DNA from 4 places in the Paenibacillus sp. PastF-3 genome. Region 4 is predicted to be linked to each of the others. Evidence: riboswitches for the same ligand, from Rfam matches in the RefSeq annotation. Region 4 holds a riboswitch; each other region holds the start of a gene.
What was found. Region 4 has a riboswitch for cyclic di-GMP ahead of M2444_RS13400 (choice-of-anchor A family protein). Riboswitches for the same ligand answer to the same signal wherever they lie in the genome.

Region 1 (5,149 bases), on a different contig from region 4:
ATGAATCACACTACTGCCATCCAAGCCATAGAAGTCAAAGATCGTCTTCATCCAAGTATCATAGCCGGTTACGGTACCCAGCGGATCATTTTCTTGCGTAATAAACATGTTATAAGCTTCTGTCGCAGTGCCTGTGAAAATAACATGATCGCTGACCATTTCCACCACATCAATGAGCTCGCGATCTTGAACATTCGGATGCGCTGCCTTATCTTCATCTATTTTTTGTTTATAGGTGGTTAAGAAGGCTTTGAATTGTTCAGGATCTGTAATCTTGGTCATCATAGGGATCTTGGTAAGCCCCTCGAACCGGATCATAGGTGCTTTACCTTGTTCCTCCGCTGTATATGGATTGACGATATACACTGTACCGCCCTTAGTCACTTCATGTGCATAATAACTATTCGTCGCAAATTCAGGAACGGTTATTGTGTTTTTACCTGGACGCAATTTCACACTGCTAGCCCAAACGTTCCAAGCCGCCTCTTGTTGAGAAAAGACTAAAGAAGGCAATTTATCGCTCGAAGCTGCGTCCACATAAACGTTGATCGTATCTCCAGGCATTGCAACGAGACCTGTAGGCTGGTTGTTCGTACCGAAACCAATTCTCAGGTTTTCTTGCGCATGCTTTTTCATATCTCCACGTTGTTCCGCCTCAATGATGGTGCCTTCGGTTTGAATTTCACCATTCACTAGCTTCTTAGCTAAATCCAAAGAATCCTTCAGGATTGGATAGAGCGGATGTACTTTTGCCGCTTCTTCTAATTCGTTGATTGCTTCGACGCTATTATAAGCAGGAACAACCGCACTCATCGTGCCATCTGTGAAAATACCATTTACAGCTTCACTTACTTTATCCTCTGTATAAAATCTAAATTCGGCTGCAAAGGGTCTGTTGATATTGGCTTTTGTGAACTTGAATTTCAATCTTTTAAACTTCGTAGGTTCAAATTTAAACTCCAGAAAGTCATTCGTACTATTCGCGGTTCCGCTAGATACGAGCTGGAAGGTCTCTCCCTTACTTGTTTCTGATGCATAAATTTGAAAAGCCTCTGGGAAGCCTTTGCGGTTATCTCTAGCCAGGAAAGCCACTCTATCTAATACTTTCGCTTGTGCTAACTCAAACACAACTTCATTCGTGAAGCTGTCGTCATTGTTTTTATTGGTTTCCCAGTGTGTATTCGGTTGGTCATCGAGCATGTATTCCGGTTTCGTACCTGGGTAGCTTCCGCCGTTCACCGTTACTTTTGATACGTTTGAGTTGGGCATTCTATAAGCTTCGCTATAGGCATTTTCATATGCTGTACCATAGCCTTTTAGCTTCGAAACCTTAGCCGCTGTTGCCTCTATTTGATGATTCTCCAGAAGTACTTTTGCATTCTCTATATCTGCTTGAAACTGCGCGTACAGTGGATGTGTCTGCACTTCTTGTTCTAAAGCCGTTAATTTCTCCATCGTATTAAATGCTGCGCTAACTTGACTCAAGCTGTCATCTGTGAATAAATTTTTCATTTTAGCGGATACGGCATCTTCTTTGTAAAAAGAAAACTCAGCCGCACTCGCCCAATCTTGGTTAGCTTTTTTGAAGACAAATTTAAGTCTCTTAAAGGTTGCCCTGTCAAACTGCACCTCTACTACGTCACCTGCTGAGCCTTTATATTCTCCAGAGGATACTAGCGTATAATCGCCTGCATCCGTTGTTGAGCCATAAATATCAAATTCCTGGGCAAACCCCTTACCCTTTGCGCTGGATTGTCTTGCAGCATATACGATTCTATTTAATTCAGTGGACTCATTGAATACAAAGACAACCTCATTCGTAAACGTTGAACTATTCGGTTTGCCCGTTTCCCAATGCGTACTCATATCGCCATCAATAGCCTTTGCTATAGGTGAACCTGAGTAGTTACCACCGTTATTGGTAATGGATTTAATATTCGCAGGATTCATTCTAAAAACATCATTATAAGCGCCTAGGATAGCCTTGCCGTACAGATCAAACGGAATAACTGACGCATTGCTTATTAGGTCAGCCTTGCTTTGTACTACAGTGTTCACTACAGTTACCTTGCTTACATCACTTGCTAAAGCATAACCTGCCTCACTCGAAAAGCTAGCTAACATGGCTGCCGATGTAGCGATTGCAATCATTTTTTTCATCTTTTCTACCCCCCAGATGTAATATGAATCTCTTCAATGCCTAAAAATGAGCACAAAAAAAACTACCCCGAAAGAGTAGCTTGATTGCAGCTAAAGTTGCATAAAAATTAAGACTTAATTTTTATTAAACCTTAAAAACAAAAAGCGTTATACACTCTTTGGCAGCTGGCTGACAATAGTCGTGATAACCTTAGTCCCTATAGCTTTGCGTCCCTACATTTCCATAGGTTTGCCTATGAAGTTTCGATTACATTACAAAGGTTAACATAACTATGCATCTTATTGCATGATTATTTGGTATGAAATTGATATTTGATCGACATAGGTAATTGCAATCAATTTCCTCTAACTGATCGATATTATTTATCAACTGTCCCAGACGAAGAGTGATACTTTAGGACTGGAGGAGCGTTCAACCTCCAAATAGTCGCCGAAACCAATTCCACACATCACCTGTGATCGGAATTAACCCAAAGCCATGCTCGCCAACCGCGATTAGACCATATGCCCATTGTCCAATAGCTACGGCTCCCCCAGCAATCCGTCCTATGGCTACCGCTCCAAATGCCGTATCCCCTATGGCGACAGCACCCAACGCTTTTTCGGCTATCGCGATCGCTCCTACAGCCACTCCTGCAATAGCAATCGCCCCAGCTGCGAAGCCAAGCCAGCTAAGTGCTATCGCTCCAAGTGCTAACCACATTCCTAGTGATATTGCACCCACGGATAGAACCCCTACGCTTATCGCACCTATGGAAATCAAGCCTACAGCTATATCTCCAATAGCAATTAATCCAACAGCTGTCTTCACACGAGGTCTGCTGCCATAACCCTGACCAGAGTAGCGACCTAAATTGCTGCGAATACTTACCACTGGAAATGAGGGAGAAGGCCACTGATAATCAATCTCTCGCCCTTCCCAGCCCCTGGAATCTGCCCAACGTGTGATGTATTTATGCCATTCCATATTCATCCGACCCCCTTCTCAATTACCTAAATTGTACAGCCCCGGGGCTCACCTGTAATCAGACTCTGACCTGAATTCATCTCATCCTCTAGACGGAGATCTACTCATTAGGATCACTGTTTGGGAATAGGGTCAGGTTTTCCAAATAAATATCCCTGAAACAACTGATAACCACTCTGCTTAAGCCATTCAAAGTCCTCTCTAAATTCCACTCCTTCTGCTAAGGGAACGGATTGGATTTCTAATGCCTTTTCTAAAAACTGTTCTGCTACTTTCTGTTTGCTCGGATCACTAGACACACCCTGAACATATTTCATATCCAGCTTCATGTAATGGGGTTTAAGTGCCAATAACATCTCGATTGTGCTGAAGCCTTCGCCAACATCATCTAGAGCGTATTCAAATCCCCGATCCTTGTAATATGTCAAAATAGCTTTCAAATGAGCAAGGTCATCCACTTTCTCCGTCTCAACAACTTCAAAGACAAAAAGAGAGGGATCTACGCCTAATTGATTGGCCAATTCAACTGTTGATCTTAGGCAGAACTCTGGAGCGTAGATCGACGTTGGGATAAAGTTAATAAACGTTTTTTTATTTAAGGGTGCAGCACATTTTACAGCAGTCATTCTACATAACCGGTCTAAAGCATATAAACGGCCACGATTGCGTGCCGCCGTAAAGATCTCATTAGGATAGATAAGGGCTCCATCTTCTTTTTTAAATCTGGATAAGACCTCATATGCAAAAATCTCTTCCTTTGCATTCACGATTGGCTGGAAGTGACAAATCACTAACCCCTTAGTGATAACCTCATCAATCCACTCCATATCAAGTACAGTGGGCATCTCGGATAGAGGTCTCCATGTTTGGTCATCTATACGGAATTCAATCTGCTTCGACGCCATATGATCATTACAGAAATCCAGAAAATCCCGCGCCCCAGCCTCTTTAATCGTAATCACATTTTCTTCTACCTTATGTATCGTATTGCTTCTACTCAAATGATGAATAACCTCAGGTAACATCCTTAGATTAAGCTCGCCATGAGCCTTAATTTCAAAATTCAGCTCTCTTACTACACAATGATTACAAGCCACATTCATAACCCCTTTCATCTTCGATTCTCTTAAAAAGCTCCCAGAACTACTATTCTCAATCAAAATCCGTTTACTCCAGTAAGTACGACAGGTCTAACACGGTTAACTGTTGATGTTGAATCTCAATAATCTTTTGCTCTTGCAGATCTTTAAGCACAAGGGTAGCCGTCTCCCTGAGCGTTCCGATTATATCCGCGAACTGCTGATGGGTCAGCCGGAGATTAATCCTCATCTCGCCTTGCTCCTCTATCCCGAATATTTGGTATAGTCTTCTTAGAGTAAAAATTGCACGCGCTCTCGCAGCATGAAATTTCATTTCGGGTAATAACCGATTCGATAAAAATAAACGATCCATTTGCAGCAGCATCAATTGTTCCTTAACTAACGGGTAGTGTATCGTTCATCGCCACCGCTGATATCACTCTTGCATTGGAGGGATGGATCACATCCAGATCGCCAAAGAAATCCTCTTTTCCAAAAAGAAGCTTCCATCTCATTATTCCTTTCTAAAACACGCCATAGTTTTGTATGCCAACATACAGATAATAAATCATTATCCTGTTATATTCTATCGTAACGATTGCCCATACCAATAACAAAGGAGAACCTTCTATGAGATATAATTTTGACGGAAAAGGACTTACAGAAACGCCAGAGATCGTGTTTGAGAGCAATCCTCTACTAGAACTGAGCATGTACAACAACCATATTAAAGAGATTCCCGATCAACTCTTCCTTCATGATGAATTAGAGGTACTAAATTATGCGGGTAATGACATCGAACGGTTATCCGAGAACATCGGTCGTTTAGTTCACTTAAGAATGCTTGATTTAGGCCATAATCGACTCAAGGTATTGCCGGAGAGTATTGGAGAACTACGGGGGTTGGATTCTTTTCTATACCTAAGTAATAATCAGTTCGAGC
Region 2 (5,149 bases), 120 kb from region 4:
CCTTGCCGTACACGATAGGTTGTGTAGTCTCAGGATCATCCATTTCGTTATGTCCATGACGACGATAACCGATGAGATCAATAACGAAATCCTTTTTGAATTGATTGCGATATGCGCTAGCTAAACGAACAGCTGATATACAGGCATCGGGATCATCAGCGTTGACATGGATAATTGGAATTTCATATCCTTTTGCGATGTCACTCGCATAATGCGTTGAACGGGAGTCTTCACTTTCTGTCGTAAAGCCGATCCGGTTATTAACAATGATATGGATCGTCCCGCCATTCTGATAACCTTGAAGTTTGCCAATATTAAGTGTTTCTGCAACAATTCCTTCACCTGGAAAAGCAGCGTCGCCATGCATTAGCACCGCTATAGCTTTACTGGTATCAATCTTCGGCAATCCGGCTGTGCTCCGATCTTCTTGAGCAGCACGAGTGAAGCCTTCCACGACAGGATTGACGAATTCCAAGTGACTTGGGTTATTCGCTAGTGTTATTCTTGTGCGTACGGTTTCTCCTTCGCGAACAGCGCGGTCTGCACCGAGATGGTATTTCACATCACCCGTCCAGCCATAGTTAATGCCTGTAGAGCCTTCGGAAGGGAAAAGCTCCTTGTTTGGAGAATGATGAAACTCTGAAAATATAATATCATAAGGTTTGCCCAAAATATGTGCAAGAACGTTGAGGCGACCACGATGCGCCATGCCCATCAGAATATGCTCTGCACCGTCATGCGCAGCAGCGCGTACGATTTCATCGAGCATCGGTACGAGAGCGTCATTGCCTTCCAAGCTGAAACGCTTCTGACCCACAAAGGTTTTGTGGAGGAAGGTTTCGAATTGCTCGACTTGGATCAGGCGGTTTAGCAGCTCTTTACGTTCTGTATTATTTAAAGGCGCTGGTGAGCTTGTGGATTCTGCCTGTCTGTTCAACCATTTCAGTTCTTCTTCTTCATGCACATGCCCGAATTCATAGGCGATCGTCTTGGTGTAAGCCTGACGCATACGCTGAACTGCATCCCATCCGGTATGCACATCATTCGGGGCATTCTCCCAAATGAGCGTGGCAGGTAGTGCGATCAGATCCTCACGAGTCAGCTCATAGGTTTCGAGTTCGAGATATTTAGCCATGGGATTGTGATCACGCTCAAGCGGATCAATATCAGCGGCCATATGGCCATATATACGAATATTAGCGATTAGCTTGGAAGCTCTTACTGCCTTTCTAAGCCATTCGGTGTCACCCGAAATGCGAGGCTGTGGAGCCGGTTCGGTGTCCGGTGTTAGGGGTGGGGGACCCGAATTTGTAAAAAGCTCGCGATAATTATTCTCTACGGTGGATGGATCTTTCACAAACTGTTCATATCTTTCTTGAATGTAGCCTAAATTGGGTCCGTAATACTTACTCCAAATGGATTCGTTATAGGGCTCTTTGGCTGCCATGAATACATCCTCCTTAACGGATGAACTCCATACGTGACATTTTGTGTCAACGCTTACTGGAGCTGTGATGATTGCGGTTTCATTTCTCATCTTATTGTGCTACTTTCCACACGTGTAATCAATTCATTCTTTCGTCCAATACGTTCGCAAAATGGTATGGGTTAGCTTGTTCTAATGAAAAGAACGCTGTTTCTTCTCATTACCCATTCCTAAGGCCCACTAAAATGATTCTAATATCCTTATTTTTAACTAATAGGGAAGGAAGCATCATTATATTGGCTTAATTAATTTTATGAATAGGACGAGTATCGTGTTAATAGGACAAGATATCACAGAAAAGAGCTTCTATTTTTTGTTTTTTAATGGAAAAACTAATCAGAAATCGACACACTTTTCCACTTTAGTATAGTATAATGTTATTGCAGTTAGCGTTTTTCATCCTTTTTGAAGTAGATCCTTTCGTGTAAAGGGTCCAGTAAAAGGTAAACCTGCCGAAAGACAGGGGCACAAAGTCGCGGGTCTAAGGTAGAAATACTATGACAGCCGGATTGCCTGGGGACGTAAAATCTTAGGAGGAGATTTTTTGGACAAGTCCAACCAGGGAAGCAACAGAGAACAGCAGGTTATTGATGTAGACGTAGAGTGGGTACATTTATTATTAGCAGCTAAGAAGGCTGGCATAAAGGCAGATGAAATTCGTCGATTCTTTCAGGAGAAGACTGTGCAAGCCGTGCAGTAATACATTAGAGCGTTATATACCGAAAAAGGGCATGGCGATAAATCGCTGTGCCCTTTTTCTATAAGTTGTACACGATACATGGTTAGAATATAAAACGCCTTCGCCATCCATGTTAGGAGGGCGAAGGCGTTTATGTTTGATAGTATGAGTAGAAGAGGATCTTATTAGATCAGATGAAGGATTAGTCCTTCTGATCCAGGCGCCATTTCTGGTAGTCCAGAAACTCCTTGAATTCGCGTTTGCTTATGCCTGAGGCCATAGCTTCCTGCACCAATCGGAACCATTCCGAATCTAAAGGCGATTCCTCAGCATCATTAGGCTCTCCATAGAGCAAAGCATGGATGGATACCTGAAGCGCATCGGCGATCTTTTCGATAAACTGGATGGAAGGATTGGATTGGATGTTTCTCTCCACATTGCTAAGATACGATTTAGCAACATCCGCTCTGTCCGCAAGCTCAGATAGGGAGAATCCCTTTTCTAGGCGGAGATGCTGGATACGTTGGCCCATATTTTGTGCCACTATGCTGACGCCCCTCCGTATTTTTTGTTATTAGTATAGCAAATATCGATAAATTCGACAAAGTTTATTGTAAAGAGAAGAGCAGCATCTACTTATCCGCTTTCCGGAATAAGAATCTGCTGCTCTTCGAATGGAAGACTTATTAGATTAGTAGTCAGTTCCTTTGCCTTGTTTAGCAAAGAAATCCCAAGTTAGTGTTAATGAATCCTTTTGGAAATAGTTTTGATCTTGGCCATCATCAACAAATTCAAATTGGACTGCGAATGTATCATTAGTACCGGCTTTAATTCCAGCAGCTTCACTGAGTAAAAACTTTCTTTCTACGATATCAGGGGACAAAGCCTTCAAATCGGCTAGTGTTGTTTCATAAACTACTTTATCGGCTTGAAATATATTACTCTTATCAAGATTTGTTAAGAATTTAACTTTAATGGATTTACCTAAATCAACACCGTTGTTGTTACCGCCCACATCATTAACGGAGTAGCTTGTCTTAAGAAGAACAGATCCGATATCGAGGGAACCGTCATTTTTTAATTTGAAGGTTTTAAATACAGTATCACCTGGCTTCAGGTTTGCGATATTTACGATAACAGAAGGGTCGGAGTTCAAATCGAGTGTACCTGCAGCGAATGTAGAAGTGTTTTGTGCAGTGTCACTAAAGTAAGCGAAGGTTCCTCCACCAATCAATGATAAACCCAGTGCTGCAGATGCTACGCCAAGACCCAATGTTTTTTTGATACCCATAATTAAAATTCCTCCTCGGTTTTTGTGGTTTTTTTATAAAATTTATATATTGTAACTTCCGGTTCGTAAGCGGAAGCGGACAATCAACGGATTACTGTATTTCAGTTGGGGGTGGAGAGGTGGGCAGTATAGCAGCATTTTTCTTTTCGAGTGCAGCTACAGCCTTCCATGATGAGTACAGGGCATAGAGCAGGAGCATCAAGCCTGGTACGATCATGAGCACGACACTTCCAGCTTTGGAAACTGCGAAATTCATAGCGTAACCTACGTAAGGTACGGTAACCCCGGTATACTCAGCTACAACATTCGTTGAACTGGTAGGGTTCATATCAGGCGCATCATTGTTATCGCCTTTCGTACGATACATGGCTTCACCAGTAGCGTTGTTCATTGTTGCTTCCACAACACGGTGAGTAATGAGCAGGTTTTCTTCATTTCTAAAGGTGATAACATCGCCTTTTTTGAAGCGATTCATATCTCCTCCGGGTTTTAAAGCGACAATCGATCCGGTGTGAATCCCTGGTTCCATCGAACCTGAGAGTACGGATTTGATCTGGTATCCGAAGAAGGCAGGTTCACCGCCGGAGGCCTTTGATAAAACTACAGCTACCACCAGCAGGATAAAGATGACAAGCATGATGCTCGATAATGTATTGTTGATCATTTTTTTAATCCGCATATTATTCTCCACCTTTGTCTTGTTGAGGGGCCGCAGGAGCTGGTGTTGCTGCCGGTGGGGAAGAGGTTGTATCTTCCGCCTTTGGCGTCTCCTGAGGAACCTTTTGCTGTGGTACATCTTGTGGAATCGTTGGCTCTTCACCAACTCCCGGAACGACCGGGTTAGTGGCTGGGGCTTCAGGTTGTTCTTTATTTATGTTTTCTGGAGCTGCTTCACCTGTCGGTGGAGTCACTTCCGTTTTTGTTTTCTCTTCTGCTTTCGCTTTGTCCTCGGCTTCTTGCTTTTCCTTCTTCTCCAGGGCCAAACGCTCTTCTTCTTTCTTCGCTTGTTCCAGCGCCTCTAATCGGGCTTTCTCAAGGGCTTCCAATTGTTGTTCACGGGCTTGACTGATCAATTGGAGCTGACTCTGAAGATTGCTGATTCCTGAAGTAGCGGATTCTTTAAGGTCATTCATTTCAGTGTTGAGATTCTCATAAGTGGAGGTCAGTTCGCTAGAGATATTGCCGGCCGGCTGACTAAAAGGAATCAGGAAAGGCAACGGCTGCTGAAACGCCTCATTGCGTAACTCGGGTTGTCCATATACATCACTGGTCACTACCGAAGCAAATGGAAGGCCGATGTCGTGTATGGAGTTTAGGTACTGGATAACTCCCTTTAATGAAGCATTTAGAGATTCAGAGATTACCCCACTTTGATTTAGGCTGCTTTGCAGCTCTCTGAAGAATGGTTCATCCTTGATTTCTAGACAGTTTGAATCTAGAGAGGTCATATATCCTCCAATCTGGAATAGGACGGCTGCTGCTGCGTTCAGCTCACCATTGATTTCGTTCCAAATTTGGCTGTTTGTGGCCAGTTGCTCATTCACGCCATTGATTTGAGATTGAAGTGCGGAGATTTGTGTGGAAATCTCTTGCGCTGCGACATCAAGCTCATCCAGCGTCATGCCTTCTATTCCCGAAACGTCTGAGAGACTGCCTGAAGGGGTATAGCTTTGCAGAGATCCTTTTAAAGCAG
Region 3 (5,149 bases), on a different contig from region 4:
CAACCAGCAATGCAGAGTGGGTGAACGTAGATGCCGAATTTAATACGATCGAGTCTGCCTGCCGGATAATCCTTTCTTTTAGTCCCTCAGTTATTGTACTTTCACCACAAGAACTTTTAGAGATGGTAAAGTCTGCTATCACAAAAATTTCCGCTATTTATGAGGATTTTTGACACGAAATCTAAAGAACTGCTCCTAAAAGAAGATTTATGTCAGTTCTTACTATAGACCAATCACCTTTAAATCCCATATAATAACACCAATACATAATATTAATAAGGAGGACATTATACCAATGAACTGGATGCATAAACTTCCGTTAAAACAAAGAATTGTTGCCGGATGTTATCTCATTGCCGCACTATTTGCCATTCCTGTTTTAGTTACTTTTATGATCTTAGGCAACATTATTTTGGGTATTGTTCTAATCGTTGTTCTTGCTGCTTTAACTTTACCCGTGGCCCGCTTTATCGAGAGAACGCTTACATCTTCTTTTGATGACATCGCGAATGTATCTCATAGTATTTCTAAAGGGGATTTTACTAGTAGAGCTGACGAGAACGGGTCTATGGGGGACGTAAGTCGTTCCTTTAATACTATGATTGACAAGCTCAAGAAGATTTTAACAGAAGCATCGCAGATCACGCGCCAGGTTATGGATGCAAGCCGTGGAATCGAAGATAAGAATCAGAACTTGAAAATTGTCATGGCACAGGTAGCCTCTTCGTCAAATGAGCTAGCTCTTGGGGCAAATGAAATATCTACGGATATCGCTGAAATGACAGAATCTATTAAAGATATTGAGAATAAAGTCTCCAATTATACGAACTCAACGAAAGAAATGAACAGACGTTCAATACATACATTAGAACTAGTTGAACAAGGGCGCCAATCCGTAGATACTCAAGCTGAAGGCATGCGCAAAAACATCCAGGCTACTCAAAAAGTAGCGGATACTATCGAGGCCTTGTCTCATAATGCTCGCGGAATAACGATGATCACAAAGACCATCACTGAGATCGCTGAACAGACTAACCTGTTATCGCTGAATGCCTCCATCGAAGCAGCACGTGCCGGAGAACATGGTCGAGGATTTGCAGTAGTCGCACAGGAGGTCCGTAAGCTTGCCGAAGAATCAACGGCTTCAACAAAGGAAGTCTTTGGTTTAGTTCGGAGCATTGAAACTGATATTAAACAAGCGATTGACAATATCGCTATCAACGAAGAAGTCGTACAGGTACAGAATGAGATGATCACTCAATCTGCTCATATCTTTGCTCAAATTGTACAAAGTGTGCAGTATATTACCGAGCAGATCTCTTCCTTCTCTTCTGAAAGTGATCTTATGCTGGAAAGTGCCTTGAAAATCTCAGGTGCAATAGAAAATATATCTGCAATCACTCAGGAAACTGCTGCTGGCACCGAAGAAGTATCGGCTGCAATGAATGAACAAATTAATGCCCTGCAGTCCGTCGCAGAAGAAACTGAGAAAATGACTCAAGCCGTATTTAATCTACAGAAAACGATCCATATCTTCAAGTTTTAAACAACTTGCATAACGAATAAACCAAGCCATAAACCGTCCTCTAAGTTTGTCTTAGGGGACGGTTTATTTTCTATTATTTCATAGGTTTGACAAGACTTTCGTCAAAATTCGAGTTAATTTGCGATAATATATTGACAAAGGATGATCCCAAGGAATATATTGTAAAGGAAAATTCTTCTTATAAATTTTAAATTAATATAGGCAAAATCTTCGAAAGAGGATGACGCAAAACCATGGATCTACAGCCTCATTTTTACTCTGAGGCCATGATTGCCAGGTTGCTAAGGACCCGGGACGGCTGAACTATTGTTCAGTCTTTACGGCGATTTACGCCACCAACCTGTGCCCTTTTTCGGAGCACAGGTTTTCTATTTTTGAGTTTATTGATCAATCAGATCACTTCGAAAGATCAATAACATAATAAATATTAATCAACTTGTGAGGTGTATCTTTTGAAGACAGTCGCAGATTATATGGCGGAAGCACTACGTAACCTCGGAGTGACCCATTCTTTTGGGATCATTGGTAAATCGATTTGTCCCGTAGTTCTTAAGATGGTAGACTATGGTATTGAATTTATTCCAGGGAGACATGAATCCAGCTCCGGATTCGCAGCAGCTGGATACGCGCTGAAAACTGGTAATCTAGGCGTAGCATTTGGTACTTCTGGTCCAGGCGGAACTAACCTACTTACAGCAGCAGCACATGCGAAAGCCAACAACTTGCCAGTGCTGTTTATTACGGGCCACCAATCTATTAAAGAGCTTGGAATCCCCCAATGTCAGGACTCTTCCTCTTACTTAGCTGATTTAGCGGAGATGTTCAGACCTGCCACCTTGTTCAGTAAACTTATTGAACGCGGTGATCACTTTAGTACTATTTTTAATCATGCGATTTCAATTGCTCTTAACCAACGTGGGCCTGTTCATCTTTGTGTGCCGTTTGATGTACAGACAGAAGGATTGGAAGAGTGCAATATTGTAATTCCCGAACGCGAATCTCTAGTAAGTCTAGCGAATATCGACAGAGTAGTTGATGCTATCAATGCCTCAAAGAATCCTTTGATTATTGCGGGTAAAGGGGTCAATCGATCTGGGGCGCATAGCCAGCTTATTCAGCTCGCTGAAACTTTTAATATACCAGTAGTAACATCACCTGGTGGTAAAGGGGCTATGGTTTGGGATCACCCACTCTATCATGGTCCTATTGGTGTTGGAGGTTGCACCCACGGGGATGACCTGTTGAATAAAAGTGATCTATTTATAGTTCTAGGATCACGATTAAGTGATATGACCGTCTGTAACCTAAAACGGGAGAATCACCCGACAACATTAATTCAATTTGATATTGATCCGACCTTTGTTGGAAAAATCTTGTTCTCCAAAACGATACCAGTCACTGGTGATCTACGTGATAACCTAGTGTGCTACCTAAATCATATTGATCCTAATCATATTACTAAACGTGAAGCTATCCCTTATGTAGATTATTCAGAAGAGCTTCCCAGTCTGAAGAATCTTTCCCTTGCGTCTATTATGAGCACGATGAGTGATCTGATTCCTGACAATAATACAGTATTTGTTGATGACGGCAGTCATGGATTCAATGCTGCTAAATGGTACAAGGTTAAGAAACCAGGCAGTTTTGTATTTGATGCTTATTTTGCTTGCATGGGTAATTCTATCGGTATGGCTATTGGTGCAAAGGTTGCAGCTCCTGAAGAAACTGTCTTCTGTATTACAGGTGATGGCTGTTTTATGATGCTAGGTACAGAAATAAACACCGCCGTCTGCAAAGATATCCCTGTCATCTTTATCGTAGTAAATAATAAGCAACTCGATATGGCGCTTAAAGGGATGGAAAAAACTACTGGCCGTATTGATGGAACGATATACGAAGTCCCAATGGACGTTGTGAAATTTGCCGAGTCTCTAGGAGCGACAGGCTATAAGTGTGAGACTGCGGAACAATTCTCGACTGCAATTAAGGACGCCGTTGCTCTTAACCGTGTTGCAGTTATTGAATTATTAACAGACCGTGATGAAGTCCCTCCGACTGCACACCGTACTTTGAACCTAAATTAGGAGGCTCACTATGAAAGATAATGTTAACAGTGGTCTGAACCACTTCACGAATCTCTCAGGAGACTATGGCGCTAAAGCACTAGCTCCGATTAAGGAACATTTCCCTGACTTGGCAGAATTCATCATGGGTAATGCGTATGGAGATATTTTTCAACGCAATACCATTGAAGCTGACTGGAAGGAAGTCTCTGTTATTTCTGCTCTAATTGCAATGGGCCAGTTCGATCAATTAGGAGTTCATTATGTTATGGCTCTTCGTGTAGGAGTTACTGTAGAACAGCTCAAAGGCATTCTACTACACTTAGTACCCGCTATAGGGGCACCTAGAATCATCACAGCCTTTAATATTCTTCTTGAAACCATAGAAGAGATCCAATAAATAATAATTCGACATAAATATACACATTTCGTCTTTATTATTGTGATTTAAGAAGATAGATTACTATAGGAAAGATCGAACGTGGAGATAAAGTTCTGTCCTGGACAGTGGGCGCTGGATGGAAAAATGTAACATTTGTTATTGAATATCAAGCGTTACAACATAAAAAGCGGCAGGCCAAGGATTAACCTTAGCTTGCCGCTTTTTATGTTGATCTGGTCTTTAGGACTCGCCAGCAAAGGATAACCCCTTTTCAGTTAGCGCACGCCGTATTTCATCAAGCCCTTTTGGTCCCATCCCATGGAGTGCCCGAAGTACAGGCTTTGAAAGTCCACTCGGTAGATCAGATTCTGTTCCGTTAACCATGGACATATACATCTCCCTGATTACTGATATCTTTCATGTTTTTCCCAACCCATGGTACGCGCTACAGCGTCTTTCCAGGCGTTGTAACGTCGTTCACGCTCATCTATACCCATTTCAGGTGAAAAAAACCTCTCAGCTTTGTTAAAGCTTTCTAGTTGTTCTCTTGTCCAGACTCCTGAGGTTAATCCAGCCAGAAGTGCTGCCCCCAGCGCAGTCGTCTCCGCATATGTAGTTCGAGTCACTTCACTCCCGAGGATATCAGACTGGAACTGCATCAGCAAATCATTACGAACAGCTCCCCCATCTACACGAAGTCCGGTCAATGGCATGCCTGCGTCTTTTTCCATCGCCCCAATTACATCTCTAGACTGAAATGCTAGCGACTCTAACGTTGCTCGTACCAAATGTGCCGAGGTCGTCCCTCTTGTCAGACCGAAGACTGCTCCACGTGCGTACATATCCCAATAAGGTGCACCTAGTCCAGTAAAAGCAGGAACGACCACAACCCCTTCGCTGTCCTCCACTTCCCGCGCTTTGTCTTCTGAGCTTGCTGGCTCCGCTATGAGGCCTAGCCCCTCCTGAAGCCATTGTACAGCCGCTCCGGCTACAAACACACTGCCCTCGAGTGCATAGTAGAGTTCATCCCCCATTCCCCAAGCTACAGTGGTCAACAATCCATGACTGGAGACTACAGCTTCTGTACCTGTATTCATTAGAATAAAGCATCCAGTTCCATATGTGTTTTTGGCACTTCCGGGTTCAAGACAAGTATGT
Region 4 (5,149 bases):
GGTGGTATACAGATTTCATCACTCATGGGCTATTACCCTCCTTCAGAAAATATAACGAAAAGGCAAACGCCTATTGCTTCTCCGTACTCAGGTCTCGACTTTATTATGTTTTACAACCGGCTATCAAGTCATCCTGCGAGCAACGAACCCACTATATCATTTTAAAACAATTAGTTCAAAGCACTCGTGGCTAACTATCCATCGGTCGGTTTTTCTGTCGGCGAAGCGGGCTACTTTGGTTGGAAATCAAAAGTGTCGAGCGGATAGTCTAAGCGACGAATTGATGTTTTTAATGTAATTTTCATGTGAGCATCATCTTATTTTCAGGTTCAAGGTTTATATTGAAGACACCAAACACCCCCCAGTGTTTTGTGGTATAAATCTCTCAGGTCTTGCCAACTCCCATGGTAAGGCCTATTTTTTTGTTCGCTAATGGAAATGGGGGGGGAGGGGGACAGCCTCTACACGGCTTTACTTAATCTGATACTGCTCTTCATAGCTCTTGAAAGATGAAATATCCAGACCGAGATATCTGCGCATATGAATTGCAGCTTGGGCAGCGACAATGTCGTTTAATAGCAGCATTCGTTCATGGTATCCACGACATATAAATTTGGCTTCGATCCCTGCATTAAGTCTGTTCTGCTCATAAACCTTGATTCCCCGTTTTCTCATCTCTGAACGAACATCTCTTAAATCTGTTGTAGCAACTGCTGCGGCTGTTTCAAGAACCTCCAGATAGGGGGCGGGAGTTCGTAAATGTGCAGATAGAATGGCGGAGTCCCGTTCGAAAGCTGATAAAATCATCGGAAGCAATAAATAAGATTTCACCAGCATATTGTCCCTGCTTTCAGCTCTATGCATGAATCTCATCACCCCTAATGGGAACGTATATTCGTATTCTACCCCGATATTCCAAAAATAATCAATGGTATTTCTAAACAGCTAGTCCAATGTGATTAAATTCACAACTAAATTAGAAAGAATAAAATATATTAAAATTGTAATAATAAAAATTAATGCTTCAGACTTATATAAAGGGAGAATTAGGATGAAAGAGGAAGGAAGTCTCGCCCGTGGAATGGTATTTGGTTTGATTCTAAGTATTCCATTATGGATATCGATATTAGGTTGGATAAAGTTACTTTAAAATTGAAGGAAAACCTTTGTGTGAAGCGCCTTTTGGCGCTTTTTTTGTGCTTGCTTACGCGTGTAAATATCAAAAGGAATTGATTGACAATTGTGGGGATGGAGCGCTAAACTATTGTTAGTTCCAAAGTATTAAAAGTCATAGACCATTATTTAATAGGATGCTTAAGCTACTAGTTCTAATTTGCAAAGGCTATACATATATAATCATGATAATAGCAAACCGCCTGAAAGGGTGGGACGCAAAGTTCAGGAGTCTAAAGTGTCTAAAAGACACTATGACCGTCCGACTGCCATGAGAAGGGAATTCTACTTCTTTTTTGGCGGTCTTTTTGTTGTTAGGTTCTTTAGAGTTCTGGTAATTATTCTGTTTAATTATAAATCATAGTTTTAGGAGGTGCGCATTTTGAAAAGAAGAATGAAACCGTTGCTCTCATTAGTAATAGCGGGGATTTTGATGGTGGGTAGTGGGCTTTCTGGAGGTGGTTATTTGGTCAGTGCGGCAGGGCCTGTGCTTCCGTATATTCCTACACCTGTGTTAGGCATTGCAGGAAATTTTAATACTTTTATCCTTGGTGACTTCAATCAATCTAATGATCAGGTTCACGGGCGCCTGGCGGCCAAAGGTAATATTACTTTGCAGAATTACGGCGTATCCAAGGATAATCCAGGTGGAGATGTCCTTATTGCTGGCAATGACATCACTTTTACTAATGGGACTGTTCATGGAGCATCCGTTCATGGTGGTGTTTTTATCAGAAACGGTGTAGATCTTAAAGAACCAGCGAGAAAAGGGACACCTATTGATTTTGATTATGAAGAGCAATATCTTATTGGACGTTCTAATGAATTCTCTTCACTTGCTACAGTCGGAACTTTCAAAAAGGAATATGGGAAAATAACAATTGATGCTCCGGAATCATTTAACGTTCTTAATTTAAGTGCTGCTGATTTCGTTGGTGCTAATGGCTTACAGTTTAATATTGCAAATAACGCCACAGTTATCGTTAACGTTAGCGGAAGTTCAGTTGAAATTCCAAGCTTTCAAATTTGGGGAGGCAGCCCTAACAAGGTATTATTTAATTTTTATGAAGCTAGCACTGTAAACATTGGAAGTTTAACAATAGAAGGAACTATTCTAGCTCCGCTTGCAAAAGTAACTTATAATTCCGGAGAACTGCATGGGACATTGATTGCGAAAGGATTTGCTGGTGGTGTGCAGATGCATTGGTATCCATATGAAGGGGTAGAGTCGCCTCCTACGCCGACGCCAACAGTGACGCCGACACCAACAGTGACACCAACGCCGACCGTTGCACCGACACCAACGCCGACCGTGACACCGACACCAACGCCGACCGTAGCACCAACACCAACACCGACCGTAGCACCAACGCCGACCGTGGCACCGACACCAACGCCGACCGTGGCCCCAACGCCAACGCCGACCGTGGCACCGACGCCAACGCCTTGCATGACGCCGACACCGACACCAAAGCCAACACCGACGCCAAAGCCAACACCGACGCCAAAGCCAACACCGACACCAAAGCCAACACACACACCAAAGCCAACACCGACGCCAAAGCCAACGCCGACACCAAAGCCAACACCGACACCAAAGCCAACACACACACCAAAACCAACGCACACACCAACACCGAGCGTGACACCATCGCCAACGCCGAGCGTGACGCCGTCACCAACGCCGGAAGTAACACCAACACCGAGCGTGACACCGTCACCAACGCCGGAAGTAACGCCAACGCCGAGCGTGACACCGTCACCAACGCCGGAAGTAACGCCAACGCCGAGCGTGACGCCGTCACCAACGCCCGAAGTAACGCCAACGCCGAGCGTGACGCCGTCACCAACGCCGGAAGTAACGCCAACGCCGAGCGTGACGCCGTCACCAACGCCGGAAGTAACGCCAACGACAACGCCAACGCCAGAGGCAACAGCAACACCAACGCCGACGCCAACGCCAGAGGCAACAGCAACGCCAACACCGACACCGTCGCCAGAGGCAACAGCAACGCCGACTCCGTCGCCGGAAGCAACGCCAACACCGACGCCGTCGTCAGAGGTAACGCCAACACCGACATCGTCGTCGGAAGTGACGCCAACACCGACATCGTCGCCAGAGGCAACACCAACACCGACATCGTCGTCGGAAGTGACACCAACGCCAACGCCGGAGCCTCCGGTGTTCCCAACACCAACACCATCATTTGTAATTGGCACTATTGTTGTTAATGATGACCCTGTGCCGCTGGGTCCTGTAGCTTCTTCGACTCCAGCACCAGTACCCACACCAACCCCGTCGAGCAATACAGAAGTCCTTGTTGACGACGATGAAATCCCACTAGGACCGGTGGCAACGGAAACGCCGTCACCAGAGGATATTGCAGTAGTGGATGATACAATTCCGCTAGGTAATCCACCTGTGGATGAACTGCCAAAAACGGGAGAATCAAGTCCAGTTCCTTATTATGCAGCAGGTCTAGGTTTTGCTCTTATCGGATTGCTAATGAGAAATAGATTCTCGAACAAGAAATAATAAACGGTGATTATAGCGTGAACGCAAGCTAAGCCGTGAAGAATAGAAGAGCCGCTTTCGGGACATATTCCGATGGCGGCTCTATTTTGTCATGATTGTTATATTTTGGCGCATTCTAAGTAGATGTTATACTGATTTACAACGAACATAAGGAAAGGACGGGGAAGACGAATTGGTATGGTTCTTCATTAGTGCTGTCATCGTCATTGGAGCTCTGATCTATGCTGGCTTTTTCTTTTATGGCATTGCTATTAAACGAGCACCGAAGGAATTCCTGAGTACTAATCGTGACTTGAAGGTTGATCCCCCGGTTGCCGGGGCTTCTTGGGGCGAGGGGAAGGATTGGATCTCCAGTCAGAGCTTTGAGAATGTGGAGATTACATCTGAGGACGGGCTACAACTAAGAGGGTATTTGCTCCTTTCGGATCGTGCTGAAGGTCGTACGGTGATTCTAGCCCACGGTTATTCTGGAAAAGGGAAGGATATGGGGGCGTACGCCAAAATCTATTACGAGAGACTGGGCTTTAATATCCTGATTCCCGATGCCAGGGGACATGGGGAAAGCGCTGGAAATTATATTGGCTTTGGATGGCATGAGCGCAAGGATTATTTACACTGGATTAAATATATAATAGAAAAGACTGGGCTCAGTGCTCAAGTTGTGCTTCATGGGGTTTCTATGGGCGGTGCTACAGTGCTCATGACCTCAGGTGAAAATCTCCCACCGCAGGTCAAAGCTATTGTCTCGGACTGCGCTTACAGCTCAGTTAAAGCACAATTAGCTTACCAACTAAGGCGTATGTATCACTTGCCAAGCTTCCCTTTTATCCAAAGTGCAAGTCTAATTACTCGTTTGAAAGCAGGGTATGGTTTTAGTGAAGCGTCTGCCTTGAAACAGGTGCGTAAGGCGAAGGTGCCGATTCTTTTTATTCATGGGGATGCTGATAATTTTGTACCATATAGTATGATGAATGAATTATATGAGGCATGTCAGAGTCCAAAAGAGAAGTTCGTAGTGCCGCAAGCGGGGCATGGATTAGCTTATGATACGGATAAAACGGGTTACATAAATGTAGTAACAGCTTTTGTGAATCAATATGTAAATTAGTGGCCCTGAACGTAGACAGCGCCCGATATCCGCTTGGTAGCGGTTATCGGGCGCCTATATTTTTCCACACATGGCATGTGTCCTTGTGTAAGGTTCGTACAGCCATGCTTTTTCGTTATATTCATCCCCCGCCGTTCGTGAGTAACGGGTGTCTTAATTCCTTGTTATTTCCAGCAGCCGTGTGGCGAGAATAATCCTTCCAATACGACAAAAGCCCTACCTCTCTTTTGCCCTTGCGGCTCCATTGACCGCGCCAGTGTGAATCGGAATGCTATATTTCGAATTTAATCTCATAAAAAGGAAAGTTTCTGCAAGAAAACATGAAGCCTCTG

Region 1: another riboswitch for cyclic di-GMP. It lies ahead of M2444_RS22405 (NPCBM/NEW2 domain-containing protein); the one in region 4 lies ahead of M2444_RS13400 (choice-of-anchor A family protein).
Region 2: another riboswitch for cyclic di-GMP. It lies ahead of M2444_RS12885 (anti-repressor SinI family protein); the one in region 4 lies ahead of M2444_RS13400 (choice-of-anchor A family protein).
Region 3: another riboswitch for cyclic di-GMP. It lies ahead of M2444_RS07095 (thiamine pyrophosphate-binding protein); the one in region 4 lies ahead of M2444_RS13400 (choice-of-anchor A family protein).

What each region holds. Positions count from the first base shown of each region.
Region 1 covers NZ_JARXWM010000012.1:159,874-165,022, reverse strand. Annotated here, with positions in the region: gene M2444_RS22405 (NPCBM/NEW2 domain-containing protein) at 1-2,160, opposite strand, end outside; cyclic di-GMP riboswitch class I at 2,318-2,404, opposite strand; gene M2444_RS22400 (hypothetical protein) at 2,573-3,127, opposite strand; gene M2444_RS22395 (EAL domain-containing protein) at 3,241-4,242, opposite strand; gene M2444_RS22390 (helix-turn-helix domain-containing protein) at 4,295-4,540, opposite strand; gene M2444_RS22385 (leucine-rich repeat domain-containing protein) at 4,837-5,149, shown strand, end outside.
Region 2 covers NZ_JARXWM010000005.1:268,074-273,222, forward strand. Annotated here, with positions in the region: gene M2444_RS12880 (2-oxoglutarate dehydrogenase E1 component) at 1-1,447, opposite strand, end outside; cyclic di-GMP riboswitch class I at 1,919-2,003, shown strand; gene M2444_RS12885 (anti-repressor SinI family protein) at 2,031-2,186, shown strand; gene M2444_RS12890 (helix-turn-helix domain-containing protein) at 2,368-2,697, opposite strand; gene M2444_RS12895 (TasA family protein) at 2,857-3,456, opposite strand; gene sipW (signal peptidase I SipW) at 3,548-4,135, opposite strand; gene M2444_RS12905 (flagellar export protein FliJ) at 4,137-5,149, opposite strand, start outside.
Region 3 covers NZ_JARXWM010000002.1:668,916-674,064, forward strand. Annotated here, with positions in the region: gene M2444_RS07085 (helix-turn-helix transcriptional regulator) at 1-173, shown strand, start outside; gene M2444_RS07090 (methyl-accepting chemotaxis protein) at 296-1,546, shown strand; cyclic di-GMP riboswitch class I at 1,737-1,832, shown strand; gene M2444_RS07095 (thiamine pyrophosphate-binding protein) at 1,990-3,630, shown strand; gene M2444_RS07100 (carboxymuconolactone decarboxylase family protein) at 3,641-4,009, shown strand; gene M2444_RS07105 (helix-hairpin-helix domain-containing protein) at 4,232-4,381, opposite strand; gene glpK (glycerol kinase GlpK) at 4,396-5,149, opposite strand, start outside.
Region 4 covers NZ_JARXWM010000005.1:386,188-391,336, forward strand. Annotated here, with positions in the region: gene M2444_RS13390 (winged helix-turn-helix transcriptional regulator) at 1-26, opposite strand, end outside; gene M2444_RS13395 (YhjD family protein) at 472-864, opposite strand; cyclic di-GMP riboswitch class I at 1,357-1,447, shown strand; gene M2444_RS13400 (choice-of-anchor A family protein) at 1,556-3,709, shown strand; gene M2444_RS13405 (alpha/beta hydrolase) at 3,882-4,817, shown strand.